4 regions of the Paenibacillus sp. GCM10027630 genome follow, and region 1 is predicted to be linked to each of the others. Evidence: riboswitches for the same ligand, from Rfam matches in the RefSeq annotation. Region 1 holds a riboswitch; each other region holds the start of a gene.

Region 1 (7,817 bases):
GCGCAATCGCTATTCGCTGCTTTTGCCCTCCGGATAATCGTACCCCTCTTTCACCAATATGTGTTTCATATCCGTCGGGAAGCGATTGTATAAAAGAATGAATGTTAGCTATGGCTGCCGCTTGCACGATGTCAGACCTTGTAATGCCCCGCCTGGCAACTAATAAATTGTCCATAACCGTACCGTCGAATAGAAATGTTTCCTGCGGAACATGGGCAAAGTAGCTCCTTAATTGCGAATCCGAAAGCTCCTCTGTAGATTTATCATCGACTAGAATAACTCCCGACTGTGGTTTATAGAACCCTTGCAGCAGATTAAACAAAGTGGATTTACCCGCACCGCTCGCACCAACAATGGCTACTACTTTTCCAGCCGGTATAATCAGATTGAAATCGTCAAATAGATTATGTTGTCCGTCATAGCTAAACGTGATGTTGTGAAATTGGATCGATTTAATAAACGGTTGGGGCAGCAGATTTTGAGGCAGAACCGTTGAATCGACCGGCTGCTCCAAAACTTTGGATATTCTTTCGACGGCCGAAACTGATCTTTGAAACCCGGCCCATAATGCAGCAAGTCCTGTTAATGGATATACCAAATGATTCGTTAAATTGACGAACGCTAATAACGAGCCTACTGTAATGACATCGCTGGACACGAAATAAGCACCCAAGCAAAGGCACATCAGAAACACCATGGAACCGATGCCGTCTCCTCCTGCATGAAATCTTCCACGAATTTTAGCATCCTTTATCTCTAATGCGAACAGCTCCCGATTTTGGCTGCAGTATTTTTTATGGAATAAATGCTCCAGTGTAAAGGCGCGAATAACAAAGAAGCCCTGAAAGGTCTCATTAAGCAAACTGTTCATGCTACCCGCCAAATTAAGAATATTCGAGCTGTTGCGACGCAGCATAAGTCCGAATACAGCTCCGCTTATAATAGCTGCAGGAGCAATAAGCAGACTGATCAAAGATAATTCCCAACTAATTTGTACCAAATAAATAAAAACAGCGATGGATATTAAAGGCAATTTAATTAGATCCACCAGGCTTCTCCCTATGACTCCATCGATGCTATGAATATCATTCGTAAAGTTAGAAAGTAATTGTCCGGAATGAAAGCTGGAAACATTCTTAACGGGGAGAAGAAGTATATGCTTATATAAATTGGTTTTCAATTCCTTCTTTACAGCATTTACGGCAACCGCTTCAAAATAAATATCATAATAGGTTGAAATAATGCTCAACGCAATGAGGGCTGCTCCAAGCGGAATCAGCCATTTCATTCGATATAATTGACCTTGAACTACGGTATCTGTGACATCTCCCAAAAACCAGGCAAACGACAAGGTAAGGCCAATATCAATAAGTACACATACAAAAAGACCCAAATAAGCCTTCCACTGACCGGCAACATACGGCAGCAATATGGAGAAGGCTCTTTGGATGTCATGCAAGGAAAAATACTGTCTAATGACAAGCAGGTGGCAACGAAATCTTTCAATCATAGGGTCGCTCCAGAAGGTCTGTTTTCTTTAAAATTCAAATATTTTCTTAGCAGATAAGATATAATCGGGAAGGCAAGGATCAGCTTGCCCCAGAAATAGGCTGCCCAATCGGTTACGAGAATTGGCCTTTTATTCTTTTGAATTTGAATCAGTTTACCAATGATCTGCTCCCTGCTAACCGGCATGTCGAAGCCCAGATTGGTATCGCCCTTAAACAGGTATTGCATCTGATTGTTGATGGGCTTTAGTTCATAATAGCGATGCGCTATTAATTGTCCTGTCGGGGTGTGAAATAAAATAATATCCCCTTTTTTCAAGGCTGAGGCATCACACGGAATAAACCTGCAAATATCTCCTTTACGGATAAAAGGAAACATACTGTTGCCTTGGGCTGGAAGCTCAATCGACCCGTACTTTGAGATTGCATAGGTTAGAAGATGGATAACTTCCTTGCTAAACAGCATTTTGAACGAGTCCATACTTCATCATGTCGGCCAAAAAAGCTTCCATATCTTGTTCAGCCTTATTATCGTCCAACTCATAATGATCGTGGATGGCTTCGATCATCGAGAAGATACTCTGGCTTTCCCTAAGCAGCGACCAGCAAAATCCGCCCATTTCATTTAATTTGGTAACCGTAAACTCATCTGTATTGAGAATAATCCATTCCCCATCCAGTTCGACAGCTTCGCAGTTACTTGTCTGCACATACAATGGCTTCATGATATCAACTCCCAGAAGGTATCATTTTTTTGAAAATGAAGCTCGTAAATAGGAACGCCATTAGCTAAAATCTTCATTAGCCCTATAATTCCGCCTGTTTCTTTGGCGTCATGAGCCCAGTAAAATACTTTATCCATCAGAAGAAGCAGGCCATTGGACTTCCGTAATGTGATTCTTTGATTATGGGGGGCCTGGTGCAAAATATTTATACTGGCTAATGAGCAGAACCGGCTCTCGCCCTTCATTTCGATTTCACTGCGAAAGGGAGAGTTATACACGGTAATTTCATCGGACGTAATTTTCACAAGGGTGGCTTCATCCGATAAAAGCTCTCGTGGATAGGACAACTCGGCAGCCGTTGATTTCCCTGCCCCTGATTCACCTGCAAATATATGTGCCTTTCCATCCTCTATAACACAGGATGAATGAATCAGGAGACCCCAGTTGTTAGAGACAATGAATGAGCTGTATAAGTTGATTAAAGCATGCTTTAAAGCCAACTCATCTTGTACATAAATAAAGGCATTTCGATAATCCGAATCGGCTTCGATTAAATAATCTGCCCTTCGGAATAAAATTTTGCCCGCCTCTTTAGTAATATCCACCTTGTAGTCTACGAATGGGATTCCGTAGCCATCTCTAATATGGATAATGAGATCAGGCTGCTCGTACACAACAGGTGAGGTAAGCAAGCTCTTTTTAAACATATTCATAAGCTTCAGTGAATCACCTGAAGCTTGCATCAAATGCTCTCCGATTCTTACATGTACGGTATCCATAACAAGCTCCTTAGAATAATTGAACAGACGACTCATGCACAAACAGAGGTCAAGGTAGACTACCATTGACCTCGTTATAGGCATTCCCTTACTTTTTGGAGGGTCTGGGGTCATTGGGATAATTAATTCCGCCATTGCCTTTACCTTTATGGTCTTTATTGCCCTTCCCCTTGTTCCAGCTCTGGGCTGTTTCGAAGCTTACAGGCTGGTGGCTCAATACCATCGGGCGAAAGTACTCTTTCCTCTTAAGGTCCACTGTTTCCTTATTCATTAGTTCACCTCAAATATATATTATTATGCATGAAGTTCTCTATAGAGAACCTTTAGGTATACTCATAGCTTACGGAGCTTCCAACTTCTTTAACATCATTGCACAGAGAAGGCTTATGCGAAGGGATATCTTGGTTTGCGACAATCAAATGTACCAAATTTTCCGCCATATAGATTGGTCGTTTAATAAATGCTCGAATTTCATCAATACTAAGCTCAAGATCACGTGCAGCTAAAATGAGTTCGACCCACTCCTCATCCAATTCCTTATTATCCGACAGATTTGCTACATTCATCTTAAGACTCCTCCTAAGTAAACAATGAAATTGCTTAATCAGGCAGTCCAGCTGTCGTAGTCGTTGACCTTAGACCTGTGACTTTGTGTCCCTGCTTTTCAGACAGGTTTACCTTTTTACTGAAAGAGTTATGTAAAATAATTCATCTATATGTTGTAATAATTCTAGTATTACAACTCATTTTGGTACTATATATATAATACTAGTAATGAAATAAAAAGTGTGTCACTTTAAGGAGGCTGGACTTAGGGGGTTTTGTCAGTTTAAGGAGTTGGATCATGATGGAATTTGACGAGAGGTGAGGTAAAGGGGAATTCTTATGTTCCCCGACATCAATAACGGAGGCAGATACTTACGATAGAAACAGAGGAGTTATAAGCGGGCATACTGGAGTATTATTGCTTGGGTCGATTCAAACGCCATTTATTGAGTTCCAGAAACTCACGAAACTGCTCCTTGTCTACGCCTGATGTCATTGCTTCTTTGATGAGCTCGTACCATTCCTGATCAAGTTCTTTATCCTCTGATGGAGAATCTTGTTGATCTATAAGCTTGTCTACAGGTACAGCAAGAACAGCCCCGATTTTTTCGAGAAACAGAATCGATGGGTTTTTTTGAATATCCCGCTCTAAATTGCTTATGTATGACTTAGCAACACCGGCACGTTCCGCCAGCTCAGAAAGAGACATTCCTTTTTCTTTACGCAGTTGCCTTACACGTTTACCAATCATGAGGATCTTCCTTTTTAACGTAGTGATAATGCCTTGATCGCTACGTCATTATACCAAATTTTATACAAACGAACAAATCTATATGTATAAAAATCCCTTGTAAACACTCATAAAAACACATAAAAGTTCCCGTAAAATATTTATTTGGCCCCCCCAAAAAGTGACATACTTTTCGAAGGCTGACTAGTATTATATTCCTACAGCACTTATCTGCTAATATACCGCATAACCTGTATCCGTGGAGGCGTACAATGAATCTAATTTACCAGAAAGCCATAGATGAAAAACTGGATATGGAATGGACCTCGCTGATCCTGCTTTCACGTAAGATGGGAATTTCGGTTGAAGAAATACGACAATTTCTCAAGCAATGTCCGATTAAGGAAAACGGAGACAAGAAATCATAGGTACTCCGCTTTCCGATCGTTACTCATGAATTTTGCCATTGTACCATTGCATAAACTCGATTAATATTTTATATTCATGAATCCGCTCTTTCTCGATTCCCATATTCTTCATTTCATAAATAAAATCGATCCACTCTTTTTCAATCTGCTGCTTGCTTTCTAAATCTGTACTAAGCTTAAGTAACGTTTTGAGCTCAACCTTTAGCACCAAAGCAATTTTCTCCACCACTTGAATGGATGGATTCTGCTTCAGATTTCTTTCGATATTACTTAAATAGGACTTCGAAATACCCGTTCGCTCTGCAAGCTCAGAAAGTGTATATCCTCTTTGTTTTCGGATTTTATATATATTTTTACCTATCATAGGGTCACTCCACAGTAACGCTTTTGGCGAGATTTCTCGGTTTGTCAACATCACACCCTCTATACAAGGCAGCATAATAAGCAATTAATTGTAGAGGGATCACAGAAACAAGCGGAGTTAGGTATTCGTGAATATGTGGGACAACGAGCTGGTCGTTCTTATCTTCAATTCCCTCGATACTAATCATACAAACATTAGCCCCCCTCGCCATGACCTCCTGTACATTACTTCTAATGTTTCCACTGACATGCGGCTGTGTTAGAAGAGCTATAACCGGAGTGCCTTCCTCTATTAATGCAATAGTTCCATGCTTCAATTCTCCGCCTGCGAACCCTTCCGCCTGAATGTAAGAGATCTCCTTTAATTTTAAAGCTCCCTCCAGACATACATAATAGTCAACACTTCGTCCTATGAAAAAGCAGTTGCGCGAGACGCTTAAGTATTTCCACACAATTTCCTCAATTTGTTCTTTTCTGTTAATCATAATTTCCATAGCGTTAGCTGCTAATCCCAGCTCTTTAAAAAGATCGAAATTACGTTGAATGCCTCTATTTCTTGCACAATCAGAAGCAAGTATAGCTAATACCGCAATTTGCGCTGTATAGGCTTTGGTTGAGGCGACCGCTATTTCTGGGCCTGCATGCGTGATTAAGGTAAAATCGGACTCACGTGATAAGGTTGATCCTGGCACATTAGTTAATGCTAAGGCTCGATATCCCGGTTTCTTAATATCAACTAATACCCCTCGGCTGTCTGCGGTTTCACCGCTCTGAGAAATAAAGATAAACATGGGATGGCTGGATAAAAGCGGCCTGTTATATAAAAATTCACTCGCGATATGCACTTCCACCGGTATATGGGCTATGCGCTCAAATAGCTGCTTGCCCACCAGACCGGCATGATAGCTTGTACCACAAGCAACAATATAAATACGGTCTGTTTCCTGCAGTGCCTCGCGTATGTTTTCATCTATTGCAATTTCACCATCGCCATTTTGATATTTAGTTACCAGCTTGCGGATGACAAAGGGCTGCTCATCAATCTCTTTGAGCATATAATGCGGATAAGGACCTTTTTCAATATCCTTTGCATCAAGCTTTACGGTAAAAGGGCTCCTATGAATCATTTGTCCTGATAAATTTTTAATCGTTTTGGATGAGTTTTGAACAATAACGATTTCCTCATCCATAAGCTCAACAAATTGGTTAGTTAACTGCAAGGCAGCCATTGCATCGCTCGCGATAACATGGAAATCTTGCCCTATACCTATAAGCAGCGGACTTTTATTTTTCCCGACGTAGATGGTGTGGTCATTTTCACTATCCATCAAAGCTATGGCATAAGAGCCTTTCAGAACGCTTAACGTTTCCCGAAATGCCTCCTCAACCTGCAAACCTTTATCATCTACAAACCTCTCCATAAGCTGCACAATAACTTCTGTATCCGTCTCACTATTGAATTGGATTCCACCTAAAAGCTCCTGCTTGATTTCTTTATAATTTTCAATAACTCCGTTATGTACGATGGTAAACCGGGTATTATTGCTCTGATGTGGATGTGCATTTCTACGATTGGGTTCGCCATGTGTGGCCCATCTTGTATGACCAATCCCCAAATGGCCGGAGGCGCTCTGATCTACAGCTTTTCGAAGCGCTGCAATGCGCCCTTTTTCTTTAAATACATGCACCCCCTCTTTATTTAACATGGCAATTCCCGCCGAATCGTAGCCTCTGTATTCTAATTTTTCTAATCCTTTCAATAAAATTTCTGCAGCGTCTTGATTACCTACATACCCTACAATACCGCACATCCTATTCTCCTCCTTCAATTTTCATCGAAAACCTGCTTCGCAAGCAGTTATCTTAATTTAGTGCAATGTGTTTCTTCAGCATGTTTTTCATACAAGCAATTATTCTCATTTGCTCTTCTTCGGTCATATTCGACCCCGATGGCAAGCATAAACCTGATTCAAACAACTGCTCGGATACAATATTATTTTCACTATGGGCATACAATCGGGTTCCTTCAAAGAGAGGCTGCAAATGCAGCGGCTTCCAAACAGGGCGAGCTTCAATATTATCTTCAGCCAAAGATCTTAATAATTGGTCTCTGGATATGCCAGCTTGTTGTTCGTCTATGGTCAACGCCGTAAGCCAGCGATTAGACCAGGAGCCTTCAAGTTCCGGCATAAATTGAATGCCCGGTATTTCGGAGAGCTCTCTGTAATACCGATTAAATATGGCGCGTCTCGCAACTACTCTTTCCGCAAGCACTTCCAATTGCGCCCTGCCTATTCCCGCTAATACATTGCTTAACCGATAATTATATCCCATCTGGCTATGTTCATAGTGCTCCGCCTGATCCCTTGCTTGGGTTGCTAAAAAACGCGCTTTTTTCAAAGCTTCAAGATCATTGGAGACCAACATGCCTCCACCGGAGGTCGTTATTATTTTGTTCCCATTAAATGAATACACACCAAATTTACCAAATGTTCCGCTAGCTTGGCCTTTATAGGTTGAACCAAGTGATTCCGCCGCATCCTCAATAATCGGCACTCTGTAGTTATCGCATAATGAGACAATTTCGTCCATTTGTGCACTTTGTCCATATAAATTTACAACGATAACGGCTTTCGGCAATTTTCTCGCTTGAGCCGCTTCTTCCAGGGCACGCCCTAATGCTTGAGGCGACATATTCCATGTCTCAGCTTCAGAGTCAATAAATACAGGCTCTGCCC
Region 2 (7,817 bases), on a different contig from region 1:
CATGCCGCCGCTGAAAAGCAGGGTAAACGTGACCAGCAGCAGCATCGTTCTTCTGCCCATCAGCTCCTTCCTCGCCAAAGGATAAGCCGTCAAGCAAGTCAGCAACAGATTAAGCAAAGTTCCAACGACTGTTATGAATATAGTTACAAGCATACTGCGAGCTACCGTGCCTGTTGAGAAAATGTAGATGTAGGCGTCCAAAGTGAACGTCTCCGGAAATAAAATGAACTTCTTCGTCAGCACCTCCTGGGAGGTGGCAAAGGAAACCGAAAGAATATAGAGAAACGGAATAATCGTGCATAAAGCAACCAGAAATAATGCCACGTAATTAGCATAATCAAATACTTTTGAACCCCAAGATTTGTAAAGCATCGCCTGTCTCCTCCCATCCTGATTAATAGACCCCTTCTTCTCCCATTTTCTTGGCAAGGAAATTAGCCCCGACTACCAGGATAAGCCCCACAATCGATTTAAAAAGCCCAACCGCCGTGCTGTAGCTGAATTGGCCGTCCTGTATGCCCACCGAATATACATAGGTATCGAACACTTCTCCGACTTCCCGGTTCATCGCGTTTAACATCAGAAATATTTGTTCAAACCCGGTATCCAGAAAATTTCCAAGTCTCAAAATTAACAAAATGACTATCGTGCTGCGGATCGAAGGCAGTGTGATGTTCCAAATCAAGCGCCAACGATTCGCTCCGTCAATCCGAGCCGCCTCATACAGCTGCTGATCAACCCCGGCCAATGCTGCAAGAAAAATAATCGTTCCCCAGCCGCTTTCCTTCCATATTACCTCAGCCGTGATCATCGTTCGGAACCATGACTCGCTCAGCAGGAAATTGACCTCGCTCCCGCCCAGCTTTCGAATTAGCTCATTAACGATCCCTTCGTCGGTAGCAAAAAATATATATACAATCCCGACCACAACGACCCATGAGACAAAATGCGGAATATAAATGAGCGTTTGAACAAAGCTTTTATAAATCATCAATCTTACTTCATGCAGCATTAAAGCGAGAATAATCGGCAGCGGGAAAAAGAATAAAATGTTGTAAGCTGCCAAAACGATAGTGTTCACGAATAGCTTGGTGAATACAGGATCCGTGAAAAATCGTTCAAAATAATGAAGACCGACCCACTTGCTTTCTACAAAGCCGAGAAACGGCTGATAATCCTTAAATGCGATCAATAGACCATACATTGGGATATATCGGAAAATAATAAAGTACAGCGCCCCGGGAAGCAGCATGATGTATAACCAATGATCTCGTATAAATCGCTTCCATACCCTATTGCTGCCCCTGCGTGTTCTGGACCGGGCCTGCAGCTCCTGAGCTACTGATGCAGATTTCACTCCTATCCCTCCTGTTCAGCTTGCGTGTGATGTTGTCATTTATCATAGCAAGACGTTAAAAGTTCAGTCTACGATCTTGGCGGCATTAAATCATGAATGCTCACAAACCCTTGATTCATAAGGGTTTGGTGCAGCGAATAATCATGAGCTAATGCGATGATAATCGCCAATTCGGTTCGGGATACCTTAAATATTCCGAATGAAGTATGCCTTCATTGGCATTAAAGCAACAAAAAAGGCTTTTCCATAAGCAGCAAATCTGCCTGGAAAAGCCTGTTTCGGATAAAGGTTATGCTGCGCCGGAATAACCTGCCGATGAAAGCTGGAATCTGCCGGTTACCTGCTTCTGTGTCTTATACTTCAGCTTGCCATAGTGCTTCAACGAAAGGAAGCTCCAATACGCGTCAGCTGCTTAGCGAATTGTCGCCTTGAACCAGCTGCTCCTTATTCCCTCTGTTTATAGGAAAAAATCTTCCGGCCATATAAAAGCCTATCGTTGAGATAGCTCCCATCACAGCCAATACCATGAAGGAATTTTGAAAGCCGAATTGTGCAGCATATAAACCTCCCAGCATCCCGCCGATAATTTTGCCCGCGCTTAGCTGGATGGCCGAATTCAGCATTTGTCCGGTTGCCTTCAATTCCTTCACTACATGGGTGTTTACGTACTCGGCCAGGCACATATAGAACAGAATAAAGGTTCCCCCATGCAAAACCCAGCTAAATAAATAAGTAAAAGGAGTCAAGGCGAATGCATATAAGCACCATCTTAATGTATGAATAACACCGGAGAATATCAAAATATTGCGTATGCCAAAACGATTATAAAAATTTTGAAATAACAGCATGAATGGAAATTGGCTAACCGATCCGACAGCGAGACCAATACCTATGACCTCCATGCTGATTCCTTGTTCCTTGCTGTAAATGGCTTGAAACGACCACAAAAACCCCATAGCAATAGATAAGGAGAGCGTGTAGATATAAATAACCGTCAATTGCTTATTTCGAAAAATTTCTACCAGCCTTACCTTGCTCTTCCCGCTCTGATGACCGGCCACTTGAGGAATTGCTAACGACAAGAGAAAACAGCCCAGCATAATAAGTGATGTGACCAAAAAAATCGTATTGATATGAGTGGCGAACAGCCACCCCGCCAGAATGGAGATGAACGCATAGCCCACAGAACCGAAGGTTCTTATCGTAGGAAAGCGAACCAATCCTTTTGACGACAACTCCAGCGTTATCGCATCACTCATCGGGTTAATCGCAACCTGGAACAAGCTGAACAGCGCCATCGCAAGCAATAACGGTACAAACATATTCCCCGCAGCCGGCACCAGCCACACCGTTATACAGGAGAGCAGCGTACAAATGATCAATATCCGGTTTTTCGACTTCGAGCGGTCTGCCGCCATCCCCCATAAAGGCTGTGAAAATATCCCTACAACTGCGCCGATTGAGGTAAGAATCCCTATCTGGGTATGCCCCACACCCGCTTCTGCGAAGTAGACTCCGATATACGAGGAAAATGAGCCTGTACTCATATAAATAAATGCGTAAAAAAGCGCAAGGACCACAACGTTCTTATTGTTCATCCTCAATCTTCCCCCCCCCTTTTGCTCTGAATTTTATGTATATTCGGCCTAGTTGAGCACATCCCTATTATTTCATTGGATGTCATAGATGACAAACAAAATTTGTGCTGAACCCCTGATCAGCCTAATCCGAACCCACACTATTCTCATTTGTAAATCATAAACTAGATTGTAACACTTAATAGAATGGGGGGATACTAATGTCAGTCCTATCAAACTATAAGAAATGCAAGATGCACCTAAATAAATATGTATCAATTACAACGAAACGCGGTACTTACCGAGGTCGAATTGTCAAAGTAGATAAGAAAAAAGTGTACCTGAAAGTTACATCATTCAGGGACGGTAAACAAGCGCACACTTCCTTCTTCCCTTTCATCCTTCCTCTTGTACTCTTCGATTTGCTTGTGATTGTACTGCTGGAAGGCAGACGTAGATGGTAACTATAGTATATCAAGCAACATTGTAAAAAGAGCATAGCAAAACCCCGAGCGACTGCTTTGAAGTCGCTCGGGGTTTTTTAAGAAATAAGGAAGTATAAGTTGGAACCGGAGGTTCACGGAAGAGCTTCGAATGGAAGCTTTTTAATAAAAAAGTTATCCGCATTCAGTTTAAATCGTTATTTCACATTAATAAATGGGGTGGCTCCACCTGTTACATTAGGTAACGCTCCATTCCATTTTTCAATGGCCTTTAACTGAGCTTCAATTTCTCTTAGCTTGATCAGCTCCGCGGTAACCTCTTGCTTCTGAAGTCTCAAAGCTTCTGCTTGAGCCTGAGCACGAGTAATTTCCTGCTCCTTCTCAATCTTGATCCGTTCCAGATCAAGCTTCGATTTAAGCGCTTGTTGTTCGGCAATTTGCTTCTGCTCAATAGCGCGATCGAATTCCTCCGAGAACTTAAATTCTGTAATATTAATCTCGTCGAGCACCATATTGTACAGTCCCAGCTTGGATGCCAATGCATCTTTTACCTTTGCGCTAACCTCTGAACGCTTGGCAATGAGATCCTCTGCCGTGTACTGGGCTGTAATTCCCTTTAAAGCCTCGCTGATTGCCGGGTCAACAACACGTGCTTTATACTCCATACCTACCGTCCGGTAAAGATTATTTACAGCAACACCGTCCAAATGGTAGTTCACAGCCAATGTTGTAGTTACGGTTTGCAAGTCGCGGCTGGCGGACACCTGACTCGATTCAGCTTTTTGCACTCGAATTTCTACCGGAATTACTTTTTGAATAAAAGGTATTCTAAAATGCAGTCCTTCTTCTAATACCTGAGGCTGTACCGCTCCCAATTGCAATACAATACCACGATGACCCGCTTCAACAATAGTATAGGATTGAAACCCCAAAAGAACAATAGCAACTACTACAATAAGACCTATAATGGATCTGGAAATGTTCTTTGGATTCGGATTCTGGACAACCGTTTCGCTACTCAACCTAACCACCCTCCCCAACGCTTTAATCATGCTACGTTCTTCTATACGTAACAATAACGATCACGTTTCGTTATATGGGCGGATACCGGAAAATCAAACAGTAGTGCTATTGTTAGAACTAGCCGTTCTAGTCCATGCAGAAAAGATAATAGAACTAGTCACCCTAGATTACATGCATTCATTTGAAATTAATTATCAATAATAATTCCGCTTAATTTGAGATTGACTTGGTTCGCAATTGTATCTCCCACCGGGCAGGTCTGTTCCAAAAACTGCACAAACTCTTCAACTGTATCTCTGGGGGCATCCGTTTTGATATGAAAGGTGTAACGAATATCCGAATAACCAGGACGGACATCCGATTTTTTAAAGAAGCCATCCAAGTCAAGATCGCCCTCTACCTCTACCCAAAAATCATCGAGACGAATATTATACTTTTTGGCATATACTCTTGCTACGATTGATTGGCATGCTCCCAACGCACCAAGCACGGCTTCCACAGGATTCATGCCCGTATCCGTTCCACCCAAGCTTTTTGGTTCATCAATCGTAAATTCGAAATTTCTGGAACGTACTTTCACAACTACACCGTCTTGTAAATGAGCTGTCGCTTTAAACGTTGTATTAGCCATATTAATACCTCCTTGGTTTATGTACATATCATGAGAAATTATACCATATAATTCCTATGAAGTTACTTTTATTTGTGTGAATTTATACTTTCATTATCTCTTAAAAAAATCACCATGCGGTGTTATATGTTCATACTTTCAATTAAAAAAGAGAGACTTTTTATAGTCTCCCTAGCTTTAATGAATAAGTCTACTTCTGTGCTTGCCGTAAGTCGTTTAACTTTCGATCGAGAATTTCACTCAATTGTATCAAAATCGGATCTCGTAAACTTCCGCTTTTCTCATACTCGTCTATCATGCATTTTTTCAAGGCATTAATCTCCGCCATAAGTAAAAATAAACGAACCCGTCGACGTTTCTGGTGTTTAGTTAATAGCATAACACATTCCTCCCTTGGATTTTCACGCAATCAAAATGGAGTTTCTTCTTTCGGTAACTGGCTGGCATCGTCTTTGTGACATTAGCCCCTGATAGTTTTGCGTCGCCATTTTTCAATGACTTTGCCTTTTCGTAAATTATGTGTTTGTACTGTAATTATATAACTTTTAGCACAACTTTTAATAGGCATAAATTACCAACTATTGAATATTTCGAAAAAATCTAATAGATTTCGTGTGAACAGGAAAACAACTATACTCGAAAATTATTATTCAACGTCGATTATTACCGAAGCACCGATCTCCCAGCGGAACATAGAAACATATTACATGAAGCGGTAGAGCAGCATATCTCCATGCTTCAGCAAATCGTCCCGAATCGAGAAGACGCTTCTTTTCTCCTTGTTATCATTCACGGCTTGCTGCTTCTGAGATATTTTGAGGGGGGAGAAATGTTGTTTGTATCGCACGCAAAACGTCGCCTTGTTACCTGATACCATCAACTGCTTGCTTTCGTTCGCCTGAATATAAGCCACCGCACTATTAGTTGAAGCATTCCAAATCGATATGTATGTTGTATTCGATGGCGCGACAATAGTTTTGTCAAACGTCATCGTCAGATCCGTGTCCACCTGTGGGTTATTTGTTATTGTTCTATGTCCACGAGAAAAAGCACTTGCCGATACAGCAAATAAGCTGACTCAGGTTATATCCCAACGCCAGCTTACCACCTCTTTTTTCAATGATGATGAGTTCGGAGCTTAATAGAAATACTTATTCTTCTTATTTGGACTTCATCTCTCCGCCTTCGGCGCGCCGTTCAAAGCGATGATCCCCAGATGCTTCTTCAATGTTGCCAAAAGCCCAGTGGATTGCCGTAACGTCGGACCATGAAGGAACCGTTACACCGTAGAGCGGCCCGCGCTGCAATAAACGGTTGATGATCGTGACTGCTTCCGCTCTCGTCAGCAAGCCTTCTAGCTTGAATGAGCCGTCCGGGTAGCCTTCCATCAACCCTGCCGCCATCACCCGGGCAATCGTTTGTTCACCCCAATGTCCTTGGGTGTCGGATGCCCGCGTCGCCGCGGTTTCGCGCAAATCTTTCCAGACGGAAACGATCGAAGCCATCTCTGCTCTTTTGATCGGCCGCTCTGGCTGGAATGTGCCATCCGGCATTCCTTTCATCAAACCTGTACGCTGAGCGTTGCTAATTTCTTTGTATCCCCAGTGTTCGGCCGAGACATCCGGATAGGACGACGATTCGCCTTGCGCGCCTTCATACACTCGGGAAAGGAGTGCCGCCATTTCCGCACGGCTAATCGATTGATCCGGCTTGAATGTCTCATCCGGGTAACCTAACACATATGCTTGATGCTGACCTGTGTTCTCAAGCTTCCGACTAAAGAGATTCATGCGCTGATCGCTCTCTTTCGTCTCATCACCCAGGTAGGCAACCGCCACAGCATCTCCTTTGCGGATCGGCTGCTCCAGGACGAGAATGATTTTCCCGTTTTCAATGATGACCTCGGCAATCGGAACTTTTTTGCCGTTGATCGTAACTTCAAAACGTCCCTTGTCGATCCCTTCATTGGAGCCGCCATGCTCTATGATGATCCGGTTTCCATCCCCTGTTGCCGTCGTCTCTTGGTTAGGCGACGAAGGCTGGCCGCCGCCCGGGGAGGTCGTGCCCGAACTGGACGATCCAGAGCCGGACCTTTGATTGAGTTGCACGAGCGTAAACGTACTGAACTTGTCGATTTCTATTACAATGCCGTACGGCAACCCGTTCAGGTACACGATCTTCCCCTCGACCAGCTTCTTTTCCCCGTCGCTGTGCTCGATAAAGACACGCAGCGTGTTCAGGAAAGAAGCCTGGTTAGCTAATGGAACGATACCATTGAATGGAATGAGCAGCTTGGTTCGGTAATTGAAATAATTCGTTTCGATCTTTTGTGGCGTGCCGACGATTGCGATGCGCCCGCTCCCGGCAGCTTGCTGAACCATCGTCTCCTGCGTGATTTGATTGGCGATGTCCTGGCGTTTTTGATCGTTGCGAACCGGTACTATTCGGAAATACAAGTCCATCGATTGCTGCTTCATCTGCTGCAGGATGGCATTCTCCAGCGTTAACACCGCCGTTTCGCTTTCCAACTGAATATCCATTCCATGATTAGCAAGGCTGGACACGCTGCCCCACGCAATTTGTACCGCAATTTCTTCAGGTATATCATTTGGGAGATGATCCATGACAATCCTCGAAACCTGTTCTCCGGTCATTCTGCTTTTATCAATGACCTGATCTGCCGTCGCTTCATCCATAATTGTCTTATCAATGCGCGTCTGATCGGACAGTACAATGCGGATGATGTTGAGCGGATTCGAAAATCCGCCATGCTCCCCGATCACATT
Region 3 (7,817 bases), on a different contig from region 1:
TCCTCTCCTGGCAATTTACAGAGGAATCCGAATCCTCAGCAGCGCCCCTGCCGGATCCAGCCGTCCGTATCTTATCCCTTCTTGTTAAGCTTATAGGAGAGCAGCAGGAAATACAATTACTATGAGATGTTTGATTTACCACAAATTATAAGAAAAGCTTCTGATCGATGCCCATTCGAGGAAGATACATTCGTGACTAAGTTGTAGCTTTTCTTGCAATATCAGACTTGTTCAGCTCTGCTGAAAACTTATAAACTCCGATATTATAAGAAAAGCTTCTGATCGATGCCCTTTCGAGGAAGATACATTCGTGACTAAGTTGTAGCTTTTCTTGCAATATCAGACTTGTTCAGCTCCGCTGAAAACTTATAAACTCCGATATTATAAGAAAAGCTTCTGATCGATGCCCTTTCGAGGAAGAGACATTCGTGTCTTAGTTGTAGCTTTTCTTGCAATATCAGACTTCTTCAGCTCCGCTGAAAACTCATAAAGTCTGATATTATAGAAAAAAGGAATAGGACTAAATCTCCTATTCCCTGCCTGGCCTGCCCGCCCAAGATGGCGCTATAATTTAAAATAAGGCTCTCAAATTATGACCTGCAGCCCCAGCTTTCCCATATCCTCGAAATAAGACGGGCAGGTTTTGGACACACAGCCTGGATCGCGCAGACGCAAGCCCCCTACCCGAGAGCCGATCAATGCGAGTGACATCGCCATCCGGTGATCATCGTAAGTATCCAGCGCCTCGCCAGCAACAGGCATCCCCGGATGAACGGTCAGACCGTCGCGGCGTTCCTCCGCTTGAATGCCAAGACGCGTCAAGGAGTCGCACATAGCGCTGATCCGGTCACACTCATGAGTACGGATATGCTCCACATCCGTTATCGTAATCGGCGCGTCGGCGAATGGGGCAAGTGCCGCAAGCGTTAGCGTCTGGTCCGACATTTCCCTCATGCTGATGGTGAAGCCGCCTTGCAGCATTTCTGGCCCCCAAAGCTCAATCCCTTCAGCATCGCTGTTCACCTTGCATCCCATCCGCTCAAACACCTTGAGCATGCCGATATCAGGCTGGAGCGTGGCTGCGGTCAGATTTGTAATCCGTATATGGCCGCCGGTCAGAGCCGCATAGGCCAGAAAATAGCAGCTGGTGGAAGCATCCGCCTCCAGTTGAATATTCTGGCCCTGATACCTCTCGGGCTCGATTATAAAATGATCATAAGCCTCGTTATGCTCCACTACAACACCGTAACGCTTCATGAGCTCTATAGTCATTCCTACATAAGCATGCTGCACCATTTTATCGGCTACCCTTATTTCGGTCCTTTGCTTGGCATAAGGGCTCGCAATAAGCAGACCGCTTAGAAACTGGCTCGAAACCGCCCCCGACACCGTCACTTTTCCTCCGGCAAGCCCCCTCGCCTCAATGCGAATCGGCAATTGCCCAATGTCTGCTGTATACCGAATATCCGCACCCATTGTATTTAATGCCTTGATCAGAGGCCGGACAGGCCGCTCACTCAAGCGCCTATTTCCTTCTAGCAGCCAACTTCCCCTGCTGCCTACTGCCAGCGCACCTGGCAGAAACCGCGCGATAGTGCCCGCCGCTCCGATATACAAGCTGCCTGCCGGATTAGGCCATTCCCCACCGGTTCCTTCTATCGATACCGTATTCCCCTCTACTTGCAAGCTAACGCCAAGCTGTTGCAGAGCATCCAGACACCAATAGGAATCATCGCTGCGCAAAATATCCCCGAGAATCGAGGAGCCCTCTGCCAAAGCAGAAATAAGAATGGCACGGTTCGTGTAGCTCTTGCTTCCAGGTACTGCAATGGCTCCGTCAGGCGGCTTCGTTGGCGGGTGAATTTCTACCTCCTCCCTATCGTAAAGCGCCGCCCATGGCGAGCGGGAATTTCGTTCCGGTTCTACCCTTCCCATTTGTTGAACACCTCTTTCCAAAAGCCTCTGTCAAGCTGCCTACTGCTTGTTCAGAGAGCTTCCCAATAGTTGAGCCCGCTGTCCTGACTTGCATGCTTCGAGCTGTTAGCTTTATTATAGGGAATAGTTAGACATATAAATAATTGAACTATTTTATATAATCCATAGAGAGGATCTATGTCATGAGTGCAATGGATCAGTACAAAGTGTTTTATTACACAGTGAAATGCGGGAGTATTACTAGAGCCGCGCAGGAGCTCTATATAACGCAGCCGAGCGCCAGCTATGCTATCAAGCAATTGGAGGAGCAGCTGGGAGTTCGTCTGCTTGTGCGCAAGCCCAAAGGAGTGGAAATGACGGAGGAAGGCAAGGTGCTGTACCATTTTGTAGAGCAGGCCTATGGATTGATTCTAGCCGGAGAGCGTAAGATCAGCGAGATGAAGTCTGTATTAAGCGGGACGATCCGTCTTGGAGCCAGCGACTCGCTGTGCAAATATTATCTCCTCCCTTTTCTCGCCGAGTTTCACAAGAAGGCACCGGAAGTACGCATCTGTCTGTCTCATGGAAAAACCGAGGATATTCTAAAACGGTTAGGCGACGGAGCTATCGATTGCGGCATCGTCCACCTGCCCGTAGATGACCGGATTCAGGTGCAAGCAACCAAAACGATACAGGACTGCTTTGTTGCAGGTCCGGAGTATGCTCGTTTAGCTGATTCTCCCTTAAATCTCAAAGAATTGGTCAGAAACCCTTTCGTCATGCTCTCGGCTCACAGCCGTTCACGCACCTTTTTCCACGCCTTCCTCCACACCTACGGCATTGATGTAATGCCCGACATTGAGCTCGGATCGGTGGATCTGCTTATTGAATTCGTCCGTAAAGGGATGGGCATCTCCATGCTTCCAAGGGATTTTGTGAAAGACGATTTAGAGGCAGGCACGCTCTTTGAGATTAAGGTGACCGAACCGATTCCATCCCGTTCTATAGGAGTTGTCACCTTGCCTGACGGCACCTTGCCCCTCGCTTCCTTGTTTTTTGTTAAGGAGCTAACCACACATTTGAAGCCTGCTGAAGGCCCGGAGTCATTTGAACTACAGATTTAAGCCTAAAGTCCTAAATTTATCTTAATGTAAAAAGGATATTCAGCTCCCCTGTCAAATACTATCCATTACAAAATATACATCTTCCGATGTCAAAGGCAAACCTGCTCGAAAGGGAGGGACGCAAAGCCACGGGCCTAAGGTTATATACTACGGCAGCCGAGTTCCCAACGAAGGTTCTTAAAATCTACCTTTGGTAGATTTTTTTGTTTTCGTAAATGTGTAAAAGTGGGACATATGCAGTTTGAATGGGAGAAACTATGATGATGACTTACACCAAACTTCAGACAAAAATAACGATTATGCTTGTGATTATTTTGACTGTCTCCATTGGTTTAAACAATGTCATTGGCACCTATCTGTTTCAAAAAAAATACTTCGAAGTGCTTGAGGAGCAAATTCTAGTCATAGGGCAAAGTCTGAAAAGTCAATTGGACCGCATTCATTCGCTCGGAATCACAGACAGGGATCTGGTTGGATTCGATGAGCAGTCCAAAGAAATACTTTGGAAATACAAAGAGATATCCATAATCTATGTAGTGAACACCGATGGCCGGGTGCTTTTCAAGAGTAAAAATCAAGAAACCAGCAGCGCTGTCTTGGATGTCCCTGAGCTGTTGGACGCAGTTAAATCGAGCAGGGAAAGCATCGTTTCCTATAATTATCAAGGCAATCCTTATTTAGGCGCAGTCATCCCGTTTCTTGACAATAATGAAACCTCCTACGAGGGCTCCGTTGTGGTTGTCGTGGAAAGCAACAAAATCAATCACAAGCTGTCTTCCCTTTATAAATACCCAACGCTTCTCTCCTTGCTGTTTTTTGTCCTGTCCTTCTTCCTTATCATGCTAGCCTTGTCTAGTTGGGTCACAAACCCTCTCAAAAGTATGGTTCAGCATATGAATGAAGCCGCCGCCGGGAATTTACGCAGCTATGCCAATACAACTGCACGGGATGAGATAGGCCAGTTAGGCCGTGTCTTTAATCGGATGTTGAAGCAAATCTCCGGGCTGCTGATGCAAACGGCACAAACCGTTGAGCTGGAAGGACGTTACAACGCGGAGTTTAAACAAAGGCAAGACGGGGAGAAGCTGCGGCATGCGCTTTCTTCAGTCAGCTCGACATTGGATGAGGGGGAGGTTAACGAGCGAATTCTCGCTTCCTTAAGGGAGCTGGTTCCTTACACCAGTGCTGCATTATGGATTCAGCATTACGATACGCTGACAGCCATGATAACCCGGTATGATGAATCTTCCAGCGGTTACAAAGACATTGAATACGCGGAAAAGCAAGCTAACGAAATGTTCATCCTACTTCAGCAGGAAGAGCAGCCGATTGTAAAGGAAATGAACCGGGTCAGCTTCCTTCACTTGCCTATCTTGATTGAAAGCAAGGTTCGGGGAATGATCATTGCACAGAACCACAGCCCCTATATTCAAAGCGAGGTGGGGCTAGCCTTCACCTACACCAGCCAAGTAGGCAGCTATATTCAGAACGCTCAGCTATATCGTCAAATGCAGCGGCTGGCTGCAACGGACGTATTGACCGGGATTCATAATCGGCGGCATTTCTTCGAGCAAGCCGTCCGCATTTTTCAGCAGTCTGTCGATACGTTCAGTCATCTTGGCGTTATCATGTTCGATGTTGACCACTTCAAGGGGGTCAATGACCAGTACGGGCATCCTGTCGGCGACCTGGTGCTGGCGTCTGTTGCCGGACGCGTCAGCACCTACCTGCTGCATGACGAATCACAAACCTTCTGCCGTTACGGCGGTGAAGAGTTCGTCCTCTTGATCAACAACACCTCTAACGAATCGGTTCAAGCTTTAGCAGAACAAATTCGCAGAGGGATAAGCGACTTGAGCTTCCCTACAAGCCACGGAGATTTGCAGGTGACTGCGAGCCTTGGCATCGCCTATCGCAATGAACAAGCCGAAACGCTGGAGAAGCTGCTGAAATACGCGGACAATGCGCTGTATAAGGCCAAAGCTAGCGGGCGCAATTGTGTAGCTGTAGCTGATGAGTGCTAGAGCTTAAAGGCGCATCGTTCAAAGACACTAAACCATCGACCCTTCAGGAGCATCGTCATCTTCTGCCATCGTTGTTTTCCCAGAAGCCTTGCGGTATTCGGATGGGGACATCCCGGTCTGCTTTCTGAATAACCGCGAGAAATAATACAGCTCCATCCCAATCCCTTCAGCAATATTGGAGATCGACAATTCAGTGGTGGCAAGCAGGCGGCGGGCTTTCTCCAGCCGCTTCTTGTTTACGTACATGATCGGGGACAAGCCCATCATCGATTTAAAGTAGTTCATGAAATAATTCGGGTGAAAATGCACCAGCTTCGCCAGCTCATCGATAGACATCGATTCAGCCAAATGGCTCTCGATGTAAGAGAGCACGCTATTGATTTTGGAATTAGTCGTCGTTGCAGTCAAATGCAGCTCTTCTTTGGAGGAATGCTCGATATATTCGGAAATCATCTCAAAGAGAATCGATTTAATGCGCAGAGGAGCGAATACCGCGTTGCTGTTATGCAGCTCGATCAATTCTTGAAATTGACGCTCCAGCTTCTGCTCGTCGCTTACTTCAATCCAATGCGGCAGCTCCAGCATCTGAAACAGGTTGATATCCCCCATCGTAGCCGAGAAATGACACCAAAATTTCCCCAATGTATTATCCTCGTTTACAGGCGAGTACGAAAGCTTCATTCCCGCTGGCAGCAAATAAAGCTGACCCTTGCGCGGGCTGTAGTCTTTACCTCGAATATGAATCCACCCTTCACCCTCACGGATAAAATAAAACCGGTTCACATCCGTCATCATGTTCGTGGCACGCCAATTTTGCGCAGTTTTCGTATAATGTGCTGTTTGCAGCGTTATTTGTGTATTTTCTAAATAGCTGCGAATCAGCTGAAGCTGCAGCCTGTCCTGATCCATGTCATCCATCCCTTTGGGCTTTAAAATCACAGAACCCTATTTATTCTAGTGTTCCAACCGACATAGGTACTTATCAGCCGATAACACCTTAGCATTGTGCAAATGTTTGCTATTATCATACATCCTCACAGTCGCATTTGCATACTACAATATGTACATAAGGCATTGGTTTTCTCACGAGAACCAAGCCAATTTCGCTAAAGCCAATAAAAACAATGCTTACGATACTGGTTTCGCTAAAGCGAAACCCTTAGGAGGAAAACAGAACCATGAGCGTAACCCGTCAAAAAATTTTAGTTCTGCACCTTGCAGATCCAGACCTCGAATCCCGCACCGTTGCTTGGGCGCTGTACGACAGCACCATTCCGAAGGGGCAGCTTCAAATGAACACCGGTGATTCCAACGAGCCGCTGTACGCTTCCGTGCTGGATGCAATGCGTGATGGCTGGAATGTCATTCAGCTTCCGTCTATGCCGATTTTTTTAAGCGGATACGAGCATGAACAAGGGCATCTGCCTTATGAATATGTTTTGGAAAAGAAGGTGACTATCCATGAGTAGCGTTGATAAGAAGCATCTCTTAACGGCCAAGCAAATGGCTGAATTTGCCGTAAACGGGTTTCTGAAGCTTGATGAGATCGTACCGCAAGAGCTGAATGAAGCGGCTTATAAAGAGCAGCGTGAATTTCAAGGCAACGGCTCCACCTATTGGAATGAATCAAGCATTATCCGCGAAATTTTTGAGCTGCCGCAAGTTAAGGGCGCAATCCAAAGCTTTCTCGGTCAATACCCGATCTACGACCACTCATTTATGCATATTGTGCGGGCCAAGCACTTGAAGGGTCAATTTTACCACGCTGATTCCGTTATTGACACCCGGCCGTTCGGCTTCGATATTCAAGCGTTCTATTTCTCCCATGATGCACCGGATGAAATGGGCCCTACCCTGGTCCTGCCGGGCTCGCATCTGCGCAAGGTGAGCAACGGCAGCATCGCCCGCTACAAAAATATCGTCGGCCAAAAGCGGATGGTATCCAAAGCCGGTTCCATTGGCTTCCTTCATCATGGCATTTGGCATTGTGCGCAGCCGAATCACACAGATGATACACGCTATGTGTTCAAGCTGCGTCTTCGCCCCGGCCAAGAGCAGCGCAGCTTGTTTAACACCGATGACTACAACAGTCCGGAAGTACGCGATGTATTCAAAAAAGCGTACCATCCATGGTGCGGCGATGAGGCACGCGTTAATCAGATCCAAACAGCCAAGTTCTGGCGTTATTTATGCGGTGACGACAAGGTGGACACCTCATTCGAAGGCGTACTCACGCGGATGGGACAATAGTGGCCGATGAAAGGATATGCCTTTGAAAAATAAGCTTCCTACAATTCAAACCTGCCCGAATAATCCGGAAAAACCACAACAAAAACTAGAAAAACCATTAAAAACAACAAAAACCAGTCAAAACACGGAAACAATGTGTTAGACTGGTTTTTGTTTATGGTCCTCTCAACATCTAACTGGAAAAGCTCCCGCTAATCTGCCCATTTCTTCGCGTCGGGTCGAAGTAACTGGAATTCCCGGCGCTAATTTAACACTTTTGCTCATGTGGGCAGTATTTCGGACTAAATAGAGGTACTTTTTCCAGCAAAATGCTTCATTATAATCCTGAAAACAGAATTAGCGGGATGTTTTCCAGCTAGTGATGCCTGCCTAAAAGGGATCGGCTTTTGTACTGCCTCACTGGCGCAACACGTTGAGGTTTAATGCCACCACCACCAGCTTAGTTTGCTTCAATTTGACCTCTTGACGCTATAAGATCAACTAACTCCTCTATGGTTCCAAAGCA
Region 4 (7,817 bases), on a different contig from region 1:
TATATGCATCAAAGTCCGTTACCAAGTTGCACGGTCTATATTGATAATACATTACTTCGCCGGTTGTGGTTGCGGTTGCGCCCTTAAAGAGTCATTGAGAATGGCAAACCTTCCGAAGCCGCTGCCCTTTTTTATGTCCTTAATATTAGGCGGTGGTATGAACATGTAAAACTCCTCCTTTATGTAAAAGAAATTTATACCATTAATTATACATGGTTGAATTTTTTAAAGATAGTCATTAGCTTGTTAATTTTGACACAAAAGACCTTTTCTTCACCGGCTATTCCTTCACGGGTATAATTCGTTTCGGTCAATTTCGAATACAACTTGCATATATAGTCATTTTCCGCCAATGCGGCTAATCTTAATTCCCGGACTTCCGGATGGTCTTCGACGATCAGGTTCACCAGATACCGGAACCCTTTCATAAAAAGCAACGTACCCCGATAGGCTCTGTCAAAAATGGCCAAATCCACAAATGCAACTTCTTTATCCTTAAAATCCTGCTCTTCGGTCCCGTGGTAGTAAGCTGATACTCCGATGACCCGATTGTTGTCATCCGTCATTTGAAGCAAATAGGCTTGAGGCCTGCTCAAATACAATTGAAGCACGCTGACGACATCTATCGCTGAAAAAGCAGGATGCAGGTCGCGTTTAAAATCAAGAAAAAATATACTGAAGTTGGCCAAATCCTCATCACTGACACAACGTTTGAAATGCGTCGCCATGGTGTGTTGTCCCTTCCCGACATAAGATGTTAGATTCGTTTTTGAAGCGTGCTTTCCAAGGTCAATAGGATTTTCGGGTATTCTGTCGTCAATTTATGGAACGCTTCGCGTCTTACCGACAGCAGCACCGACAGACCTAGTGCCCTTACCGTAGCGTTTCGGGGAGTGTCCTTGAGTAAGGCGATTTCGCCAAAATGATCCCCGTCCTGCAAGACGGCTACCCGCTTCTCACCCTCTCCGGGGACTTCCTTTATAACCTCAAACTTGCCGCGGACAATGATGTAAAATTTGTTGCCTTCCTCTCCTTCACGAACAATATCTTCGTTTTCTTTGCAAGTTTCGGTTGAAAACAGGGCGGAGATGCCTTGAAGCATTGAAGGCTCAATCCCTTCGAAGAAGGGCAGTTTCGCAAGCCGGTCAACCTCAACCGTTGCATAAAGCCCGTCCTGGGACAGGTGAAACCCGTGTTGTTTTTCCCACAGGCTGGAGTAGAGTCCGTTGTGTTTCAAAAGCTCCTGATGGGAACCGGATTCTACGATGCGGCCCTCCCTGAACACATAAATGATATCGGCATTCACTACAGAAGCCAGCCGATGGGTAACCGATATAATCGTCTTGTGCTCGCGGATTTCTTGAATCAATTGATTGATATCCGCCTCTGTAGCAGGGTCCAGCGCCGATGTAACCTCATCAAGCAGCAACAGCTTCGGATTTCTTAGGAGTGCCCTTGCAATCGATAGGCGCTGGCGTTCGCCGCCTGACAAAGATCCCCCTTCATGGTGAATCCGTGTATCATATCCCTCAGGCCAGCTTGTGATAACATGATGTATCTTCGCCTGCTTCGCCGCTTCCATGATATCCTCATCCGTAGCTTCAACGCCGTCAAGAAGCAGATTGTCACGGATCGTGGCGTTAAATAAAAAGGTATCCTGACTAACTAACGTACACAGCTTTCTTAACGAAGCCTCGCTAACGGTACGCAGGTCATACTCATCTATCACAACAGTGCCCTGCTTGGGATCATAAAACCGGGACAGCAGCTGTAACGCGGTGCTTTTGCCGGAGCCGCTTGGTCCGACGAAGGCCGCATAGCTTCCCGCTGCAATTCGCAAACTGACGTCCCGTATTTGATCGGCTTCGGGGGTATAACCAAAGGTGACCCGGTCCATCCGGATCGAGGTTATAGAAGAAGGAAGCTGTGTAGGGATGGCGGCTTCGGGAACAGTCGGCTGCTGATCGAAGATTTCCTTGACGCGTCTGAAGCTAATGCCCGAATCTATGAGGTTCGGGATCAGAAACGATAGATTCGAGCCTGACTGACCTACGTACATAAACAAAGTAAAAAAAGCCATGAAGCCGCCTACCGTCATCTGGTCATGGAAAATCAAATACCCGCCGAAGCCCATCATAATTCCGTTTAGTATTAATAATGCCGTTAGAGGCAACCGTTCCATCAACGAGTTGATGAAATGCAAGTTCAAGCCAAAGGCAAACAGCTCGTGAATTTGCTTCCGGGCCCGCTCCTGGAACCTGATCTGTTGGTGCAAGCCTTTAATGGTTTTGTGCCCCTTGACCATCTCATCGACCGTATTGGAGAAACGTTCCTGAGCTTCCTTATAGCTTACATTGGCGGTTGCCGCCCGGCCTTGAAGCAATCTGGGCCCGAGAAACATCAGCATAGAGCCGGCAAGCATAGCCAGCGTGAGCTTCCATTCAATTGAAAACAGCATAAAGAGCCCGAGCATAATACTTAAAGTCTCTTTCAGAAAGAAGGGAGCCGAAATGCGAATGACTCTCTCCATGGAACCCATATCCGCAGCGAAGCGAGTGACAAGATCCCCGGTCCTGTATCGTTGATAGAATGGCAGCGATTGCTTCTGAAGGTGGATAAACAGCTCGGTTCTCAGCTTCCGGATCACTTCGCTGCTCAGCCTCCCTAGCGAGTAATCCCCGTACACGCTTGCACAAATGTTGAAAAATCCGCCGCCGATCAGAATGAACATAATGATAATGAACACTTGAAAGTTCCTAGGTGTAAAGGCCTCGTCCACCAAATATTTCAGGCTCAAAGGGGCGGCAACCGTATAAGCAACTTCAACGAAAATGCTGAATAAAAATAGGCCGAACAAGAGTTTGTATTGTGTGAAATGGCGCAGCACGGTCTTTATAAAATCCAATTTATTCGCCGCCTCCCAGTATGTACCTATAGATTACCGCAGTTTCTAATGACTGTAAACGGCTCCGGCAGTGAATGACGAAAAATTGAGGATTTGCAACACCACGGCTCGTCTCCATATGTATGTCGAGAGAGTATCTATTGGATGCTCTCTCTTTCTATAATTTACGGGTGCTTTCATACAGCACATGATGGCTCGAAAAGCTGAGTTCGACTGTACAGAAAAAGGACCCAAACGGGTCCTCTCCATTAAATTGCAGGCTTCCAACAGTTCATATTTGGTGGTGCTTAAGCGACGCCAGCTTGCAGCCTAGTGCTTTTTCCAATGTCCACTAAATGGGGTCTTGACCAAAAACCTAGCCTGCAGGGGCTATGTCAATGTTGTATTAGCCTCGAAAGGCCTAGGCCAGATTGCTAAAGAAGTCGGATACCGGGACGATAAGCATTTTGTTAAAAACGTTTAAACGCGAGGAGGTATGACGCCTTCGGAGTACCGCGGGTGTGAAACCGGGTCATTGTGAAAGCAACTATTTCCACGACTCAAAGGATTTCATTCAACCAACAATATCTTTTATTTTGACAGAATTCATTTTGCTCAAATCAATGAATTCATTCTCAAGTGCAATTAATGGACTTGTCGGGTAGTTAGGATTAATCAGCAGGATCTTGCCTTTTCTTTCGTCAGATAAAATTGACGTCACTGCCAACTTGTGAGGACATGAGTCGATTCAAAAACGTCATGCCGATTACGGGATCAAAACGATTTTGTAAAATATTCGTATAGAGTTCATTTATGACTTGATAGAATACAAAAGATGGTCTATGAGGGCGCTCAGAAATCATGGCCAGATACACATCAGCCAAGGCGATTATCTTACTCAGTCGATCCATTTGGTTTCCTTTTAATTTGGCAGGATATCCGCTTCCGTCATCTCTTTCATGATGCTGCAAAGCAACTAACGCAACACGATGATCCATCCCTGATTCTTTTTAAAAGGTCATATCCTAAAGTAGTGTGTGTTTTTACTATTTCAAATTCGTGAGGTTGGTACCATGTTGTTTGATGCAACAAATAATGCGGAAGCTTAACAGAGCCAATATCATAGAGGCTAGCAGCTGTAGTCAGTAAGTTTAATTCGCTTTCGTCATTGCATCCACTTTCCGAGCAACGTGGCAATAACGGCAACGCCGACACTTTGTTTATAGCGAAAGTCCCCCTTTGATTTGAGTTCCGAAAAGAGTTGATATAAATTCCGCTTTTTGGTGACTTCCATTATAAAAGGGAGCACTTTATCTTCAATATCCGAAACTGGAACCTTGCCGTTTTTATGGACGAAGTCGTGGATCTCCTACATCTGCGTTTCCGTCCGTTTAACTAACTCTTGAGTATCTATAGGTATAAATTCTAAGGTCGGTTTCCTTCGGGTGGTGTTGCAACAGCAGATTGTTGTTGTTCTTCTGCTACCAACTCAACATGGATATCAAAGATGTCGATCTTGAATTTCTCTAGTTTCTCAACATGGCTAGGTAAAAGTATAGTCTCGTTAGGAATCAACATCACGCCTCTTGCGTCTAAAATAGTGTGTGACAAGCGTTTTCCAATCAGATCGTCGTAGTTATCAAATTGCATTTTAAGTTAGTACCTCTCGGATGTTTCGATTCTTTCTATTGAACAACCGACAAAGCCATCGCATGCACGAGAAGATCGTTTCTACTTACTGCTTCGGCAACCCAGCCATCTTAGTTTTTTTTAAACCCTTAGATCTGTAGCTTTGCGTCCTTATGTTTCGATAAGTTTGCCTTTATCGTGGTTAGTCTGATTATATTCATTTTTTTCTTATTAGTCGAGAGAATGCTATAATCGTAATCCAAAAAGCAGCTCAACCAATAGGCTAGCTGCTTAATTGCTTATATTTGCGCTCCACTACCGCCCCAACTGGTAAGCTACCGCACGCTGCCAGCCGGAAACCGCCTGCTTGCGGTAAGCCTCGTCCTTAGCCGGGCTAAAGGAGCGGTCGTATCCCTTCAGCTGCTCCAGCTCTGATAAATCGCTCCATAATCCAACCGCCAGCCCAGCAAGAAACGCAGCTCCGAGCGCTGTCGTCTCTATGACCCTAGGCCGAGTTACGGCAACTCCAAGCAGATCTGCTTGGAACTGCATGAGGAACTCGTTCTTCACAGCTCCGCCGTCTACCCTCAGTTCTCGCAGATGTATACCGGACTCTTCCTCCATCACTTGAAGGACTTCGCTGCTTTGGAAGGCTATAGACTCCAATGCAGCTCTAACAATATGCGCTCTGGTTGAAGCGCGAGTCAAGCCCGTAATCATGCCGCGTGCATCAGGCTCCCAATACGGCGTACCCAAGCCGGTAAAAGCCGGCACGAAATAGACGCCCTCCGTATGCTCTACCGATCTCGCGATAGCTTCTGTCTCAGCGGCGCTTTCGATAATGCCGAGCCCATCGCGAAGCCACTGCACAACGGTGCCCGCATTGAATACACTGCCTTCCAGAGCGTAATAAACTTTGCCGTTCAAGCTCCAGGCAATGGTCGTAATAAGCCCTTTCTCCGACATGACCGGCTTCTCCCCGGTTTGTTTAAGTACAAAGCAGCCCGTACCGTACGTATTTTTGGCCATCCCTTCGGTGAAGCAGGCTTGACCGAACAATGCCGCCTGTTGATCTCCGGCAGCCCCAGCAATTGGAATGCGAACAGCTGCTGCTGCACCCAGAAGCTCTGTATGTCCGTACACCTCGCTGGATGATTTAACCTCCGGCAGCATAGCCTTCGGTATATTTAATTGTTGCAATATGTCATCATCCCACTGCACGGAATGGATATTGAGCAGCATGGTCCTTGAAGCATTGCTTACATCGGTCACATGCTGGCGGCCTTCGGTCAGCTTCCAAATCAGCCATGAATCGATAGTGCCGAACAGAGCCTCTCCCCGCTCTGCTTTAGCCCTGATATCAGGATTGTTATCCAGCAGCCATTTCAGCTTCGTTCCCGAGAAGTAGGCGTCAAGCACCAAGCCCGTTTTGTTCCGGATAATCGGCTCCCAGCCCTGCTGCTTAAGCTCCTCACACATTGCGCTTGTTCTGCGGCATTGCCAAACAATAGCCCTATGCAGCGGTTTGCCGGTCAGCTTATCCCACACCACTGTCGTTTCACGCTGGTTGGTAATACCGATTGCTGCGATTTCCTCCAAGTCAATCGACTTTACCGCTTCGCGAAGTACTTCCAGCTGTACCTGCCAAATTTCCTCCGCATCATGCTCTACCCATCCGGATTTCGGAAAAAACTGCGTAAATTCCTTTTGCGCCGTGCTGACAATAGCCCCTTGTGGATCAAAAACTATGGCCCTACAGCTCGTTGTCCCTTGGTCTATCGCCACAACATAACGTTTTTGTTTCATGGCTTCTCCCCCCCTGCCACAATCCTTTAACCATAAAAAACGTTTACACAGATGCAATCTAACACACTATCATTTTCACTGTCAACCGTATTGATTAATCTTCCTGAGCATGATATGATACGCACTAACAAGTTAATAATCAGGTCAGAGAACCAGAGAGACCGAAACATACCCAATGTATAAGCCATGCAATGGGATCATGTTTGCGGTCTTTTTTGTTTGTAATCATATAGAAAAAAAGGATGGGATTGTTAATGGGAGCACATTTTTCAAGCGAGCAGCGTATAGCGAATTTAAAAGAGCTTGGTCAGCAAACATTGGATTTATTGGTTATTGGCGGAGGGATTACAGGGGCAGGCATTGCCCTGGATGCACAGAGCCGCGGTATGAGTACAGGCTTGATCGAAATGCAGGACTTCGGAGCCGGCACTTCCAGTCGTTCAACCAAACTTATTCACGGCGGACTTCGCTATTTGAAGCAGCTGGAATTTAAGCTGGTCGCCGAGGTCGGTAAAGAGCGCGCAATCGTTTATGAAAATGCACCTCATGTAACAAATCCTGAATGGATGCTGCTGCCTATTATCCAAGGTGGAACGTACGGCAAGCTGGCAACTTCAGTAGGGCTGCTGGTTTATGATCTGCTGGCTGGAGTACGAAGACAAGAACGCAGAATTATGCTGAACAAGGACAAAACATTGACGAAGGAGCCCCTGCTTCGTAAGGATATGCTCAAAGGTGGAGGGTACTATGTCGAGTATCGTACAGATGATGCTCGTTTAACGATAGAAACGATGAAGGAAGCAGTGAAGCGCGGGGTGAAAGCCGTCAATTATGCAAAGGCCGAAGAGCTTATATATGACCAAGGGAAACTGGTCGGCGTCAAGGCTGTTGATCAGATAACTGGATTGAGCGTAGAAGTGCGCGCCAAACGGATCGTCAACGCAGCTGGTCCATGGGTTGACACGATCCGTGAAATCGACGGCTCCAAGCAAGGAAAGCGGCTGCATCTGACGAAGGGCGTTCATCTTGTAATCGACGGCAAAAAGTTCCCGTTGAATCAAGCCATCTACTTCGATACGCCTGATGGACGGATGGTGTTCGCAATTCCGCGCGATGGTAAAACTTATATCGGAACAACGGATACGAACTACGTCGGCGATATCGTTAATCCACGAATGACCGTAGAGGATCGGGATTACATATTGCGCGCGGCTAATTTCATGTTCCCGACATTGAAGCTGGGCCCGAATGATGTGGAGTCCAGCTGGTCGGGGCTGCGTCCGTTAATCCACGAGGACGGCAAATCACCTTCCGAGCTATCGCGTAAGGACGAAATCTTTATCGCACCCTCGGGCTTGATCACTATAGCCGGAGGCAAGCTGACCGGCTACCGGAAAATGGCCGAGCGGATCGTCACCCTGGTCGCCTCGCAGCTGCAGCAAGAAGGGCATGCCCCATTCCCTGGCTGCAAGACGGACAGCATTCGTCTCTCCGGCGG

Evidence for each region. Region 1 has a riboswitch for cyclic di-GMP ahead of ACFQ0C_RS35310 (anti-repressor SinI family protein). Riboswitches for the same ligand answer to the same signal wherever they lie in the genome.
Region 2: linked by a shared signal. The riboswitch ahead of ACFQ0C_RS06745 (OsmC family protein) and the one ahead of ACFQ0C_RS35310 (anti-repressor SinI family protein) in region 1 are both predicted to bind cyclic di-GMP.
Region 3: linked by a shared signal. The riboswitch ahead of ACFQ0C_RS03570 (diguanylate cyclase) and the one ahead of ACFQ0C_RS35310 (anti-repressor SinI family protein) in region 1 are both predicted to bind cyclic di-GMP.
Region 4: linked by a shared signal. The riboswitch ahead of ACFQ0C_RS06390 (hypothetical protein) and the one ahead of ACFQ0C_RS35310 (anti-repressor SinI family protein) in region 1 are both predicted to bind cyclic di-GMP.

The regions. Positions count from the first base shown of each region.
Region 1 covers NZ_JBHTGY010000095.1:19,365-27,181, forward strand. Annotated here, with positions in the region: gene ACFQ0C_RS35285 (ABC transporter ATP-binding protein) at 1-1,510, opposite strand, end outside; gene ACFQ0C_RS35290 (signal peptidase I) at 1,507-1,989, opposite strand; gene ACFQ0C_RS35295 (PqqD family protein) at 1,964-2,233, opposite strand; gene ACFQ0C_RS35300 (hypothetical protein) at 2,230-3,012, opposite strand; gene ACFQ0C_RS35305 (hypothetical protein) at 3,101-3,283, opposite strand; gene ACFQ0C_RS35310 (anti-repressor SinI family protein) at 3,336-3,578, opposite strand; cyclic di-GMP riboswitch class I at 3,617-3,701, opposite strand; gene ACFQ0C_RS35315 (helix-turn-helix domain-containing protein) at 3,974-4,309, opposite strand; gene ACFQ0C_RS35320 (anti-repressor SinI family protein) at 4,561-4,716, shown strand; gene ACFQ0C_RS35325 (helix-turn-helix domain-containing protein) at 4,736-5,080, opposite strand; gene glmS (glutamine--fructose-6-phosphate transaminase (isomerizing)) at 5,085-6,890, opposite strand; gene ACFQ0C_RS35335 (aminotransferase class I/II-fold pyridoxal phosphate-dependent enzyme) at 6,943-7,817, opposite strand, start outside.
Region 2 covers NZ_JBHTGY010000011.1:120,730-128,546, forward strand. Annotated here, with positions in the region: gene ACFQ0C_RS06720 (carbohydrate ABC transporter permease) at 1-372, opposite strand, end outside; gene ACFQ0C_RS06725 (ABC transporter permease) at 395-1,252, opposite strand; gene ACFQ0C_RS06730 (MFS transporter) at 1,762-2,955, opposite strand; gene ACFQ0C_RS06735 (hypothetical protein) at 3,156-3,398, shown strand; gene ACFQ0C_RS06740 (prohibitin family protein) at 3,575-4,357, opposite strand; gene ACFQ0C_RS06745 (OsmC family protein) at 4,588-5,031, opposite strand; cyclic di-GMP riboswitch class I at 5,460-5,546, opposite strand; gene ACFQ0C_RS06750 (hypothetical protein) at 5,735-6,022, opposite strand; gene ACFQ0C_RS06755 (S-layer homology domain-containing protein) at 6,192-7,817, opposite strand, start outside.
Region 3 covers NZ_JBHTGY010000006.1:25,778-33,594, reverse strand. Annotated here, with positions in the region: gene aroA (3-phosphoshikimate 1-carboxyvinyltransferase) at 586-1,935, opposite strand; gene ACFQ0C_RS03575 (LysR family transcriptional regulator) at 2,118-3,038, shown strand; cyclic di-GMP riboswitch class I at 3,123-3,207, shown strand; gene ACFQ0C_RS03570 (diguanylate cyclase) at 3,302-5,062, shown strand; gene ACFQ0C_RS03565 (helix-turn-helix domain-containing protein) at 5,090-5,971, opposite strand; gene ACFQ0C_RS03560 (hypothetical protein) at 6,241-6,531, shown strand; gene ACFQ0C_RS03555 (phytanoyl-CoA dioxygenase family protein) at 6,524-7,312, shown strand; gene ACFQ0C_RS03550 (group-specific protein) at 7,752-7,817, opposite strand, start outside.
Region 4 covers NZ_JBHTGY010000011.1:37,810-45,626, forward strand. Annotated here, with positions in the region: gene ACFQ0C_RS06375 (hypothetical protein) at 207-728, opposite strand; gene ACFQ0C_RS06380 (ABC transporter transmembrane domain-containing protein) at 758-2,905, opposite strand; gene ACFQ0C_RS06385 (HD-GYP domain-containing protein) at 3,586-3,882, opposite strand; gene ACFQ0C_RS06390 (hypothetical protein) at 4,310-4,534, opposite strand; cyclic di-GMP riboswitch class I at 4,627-4,715, opposite strand; gene glpK (glycerol kinase GlpK) at 4,829-6,319, opposite strand; gene ACFQ0C_RS06400 (glycerol-3-phosphate dehydrogenase/oxidase) at 6,574-7,817, shown strand, end outside.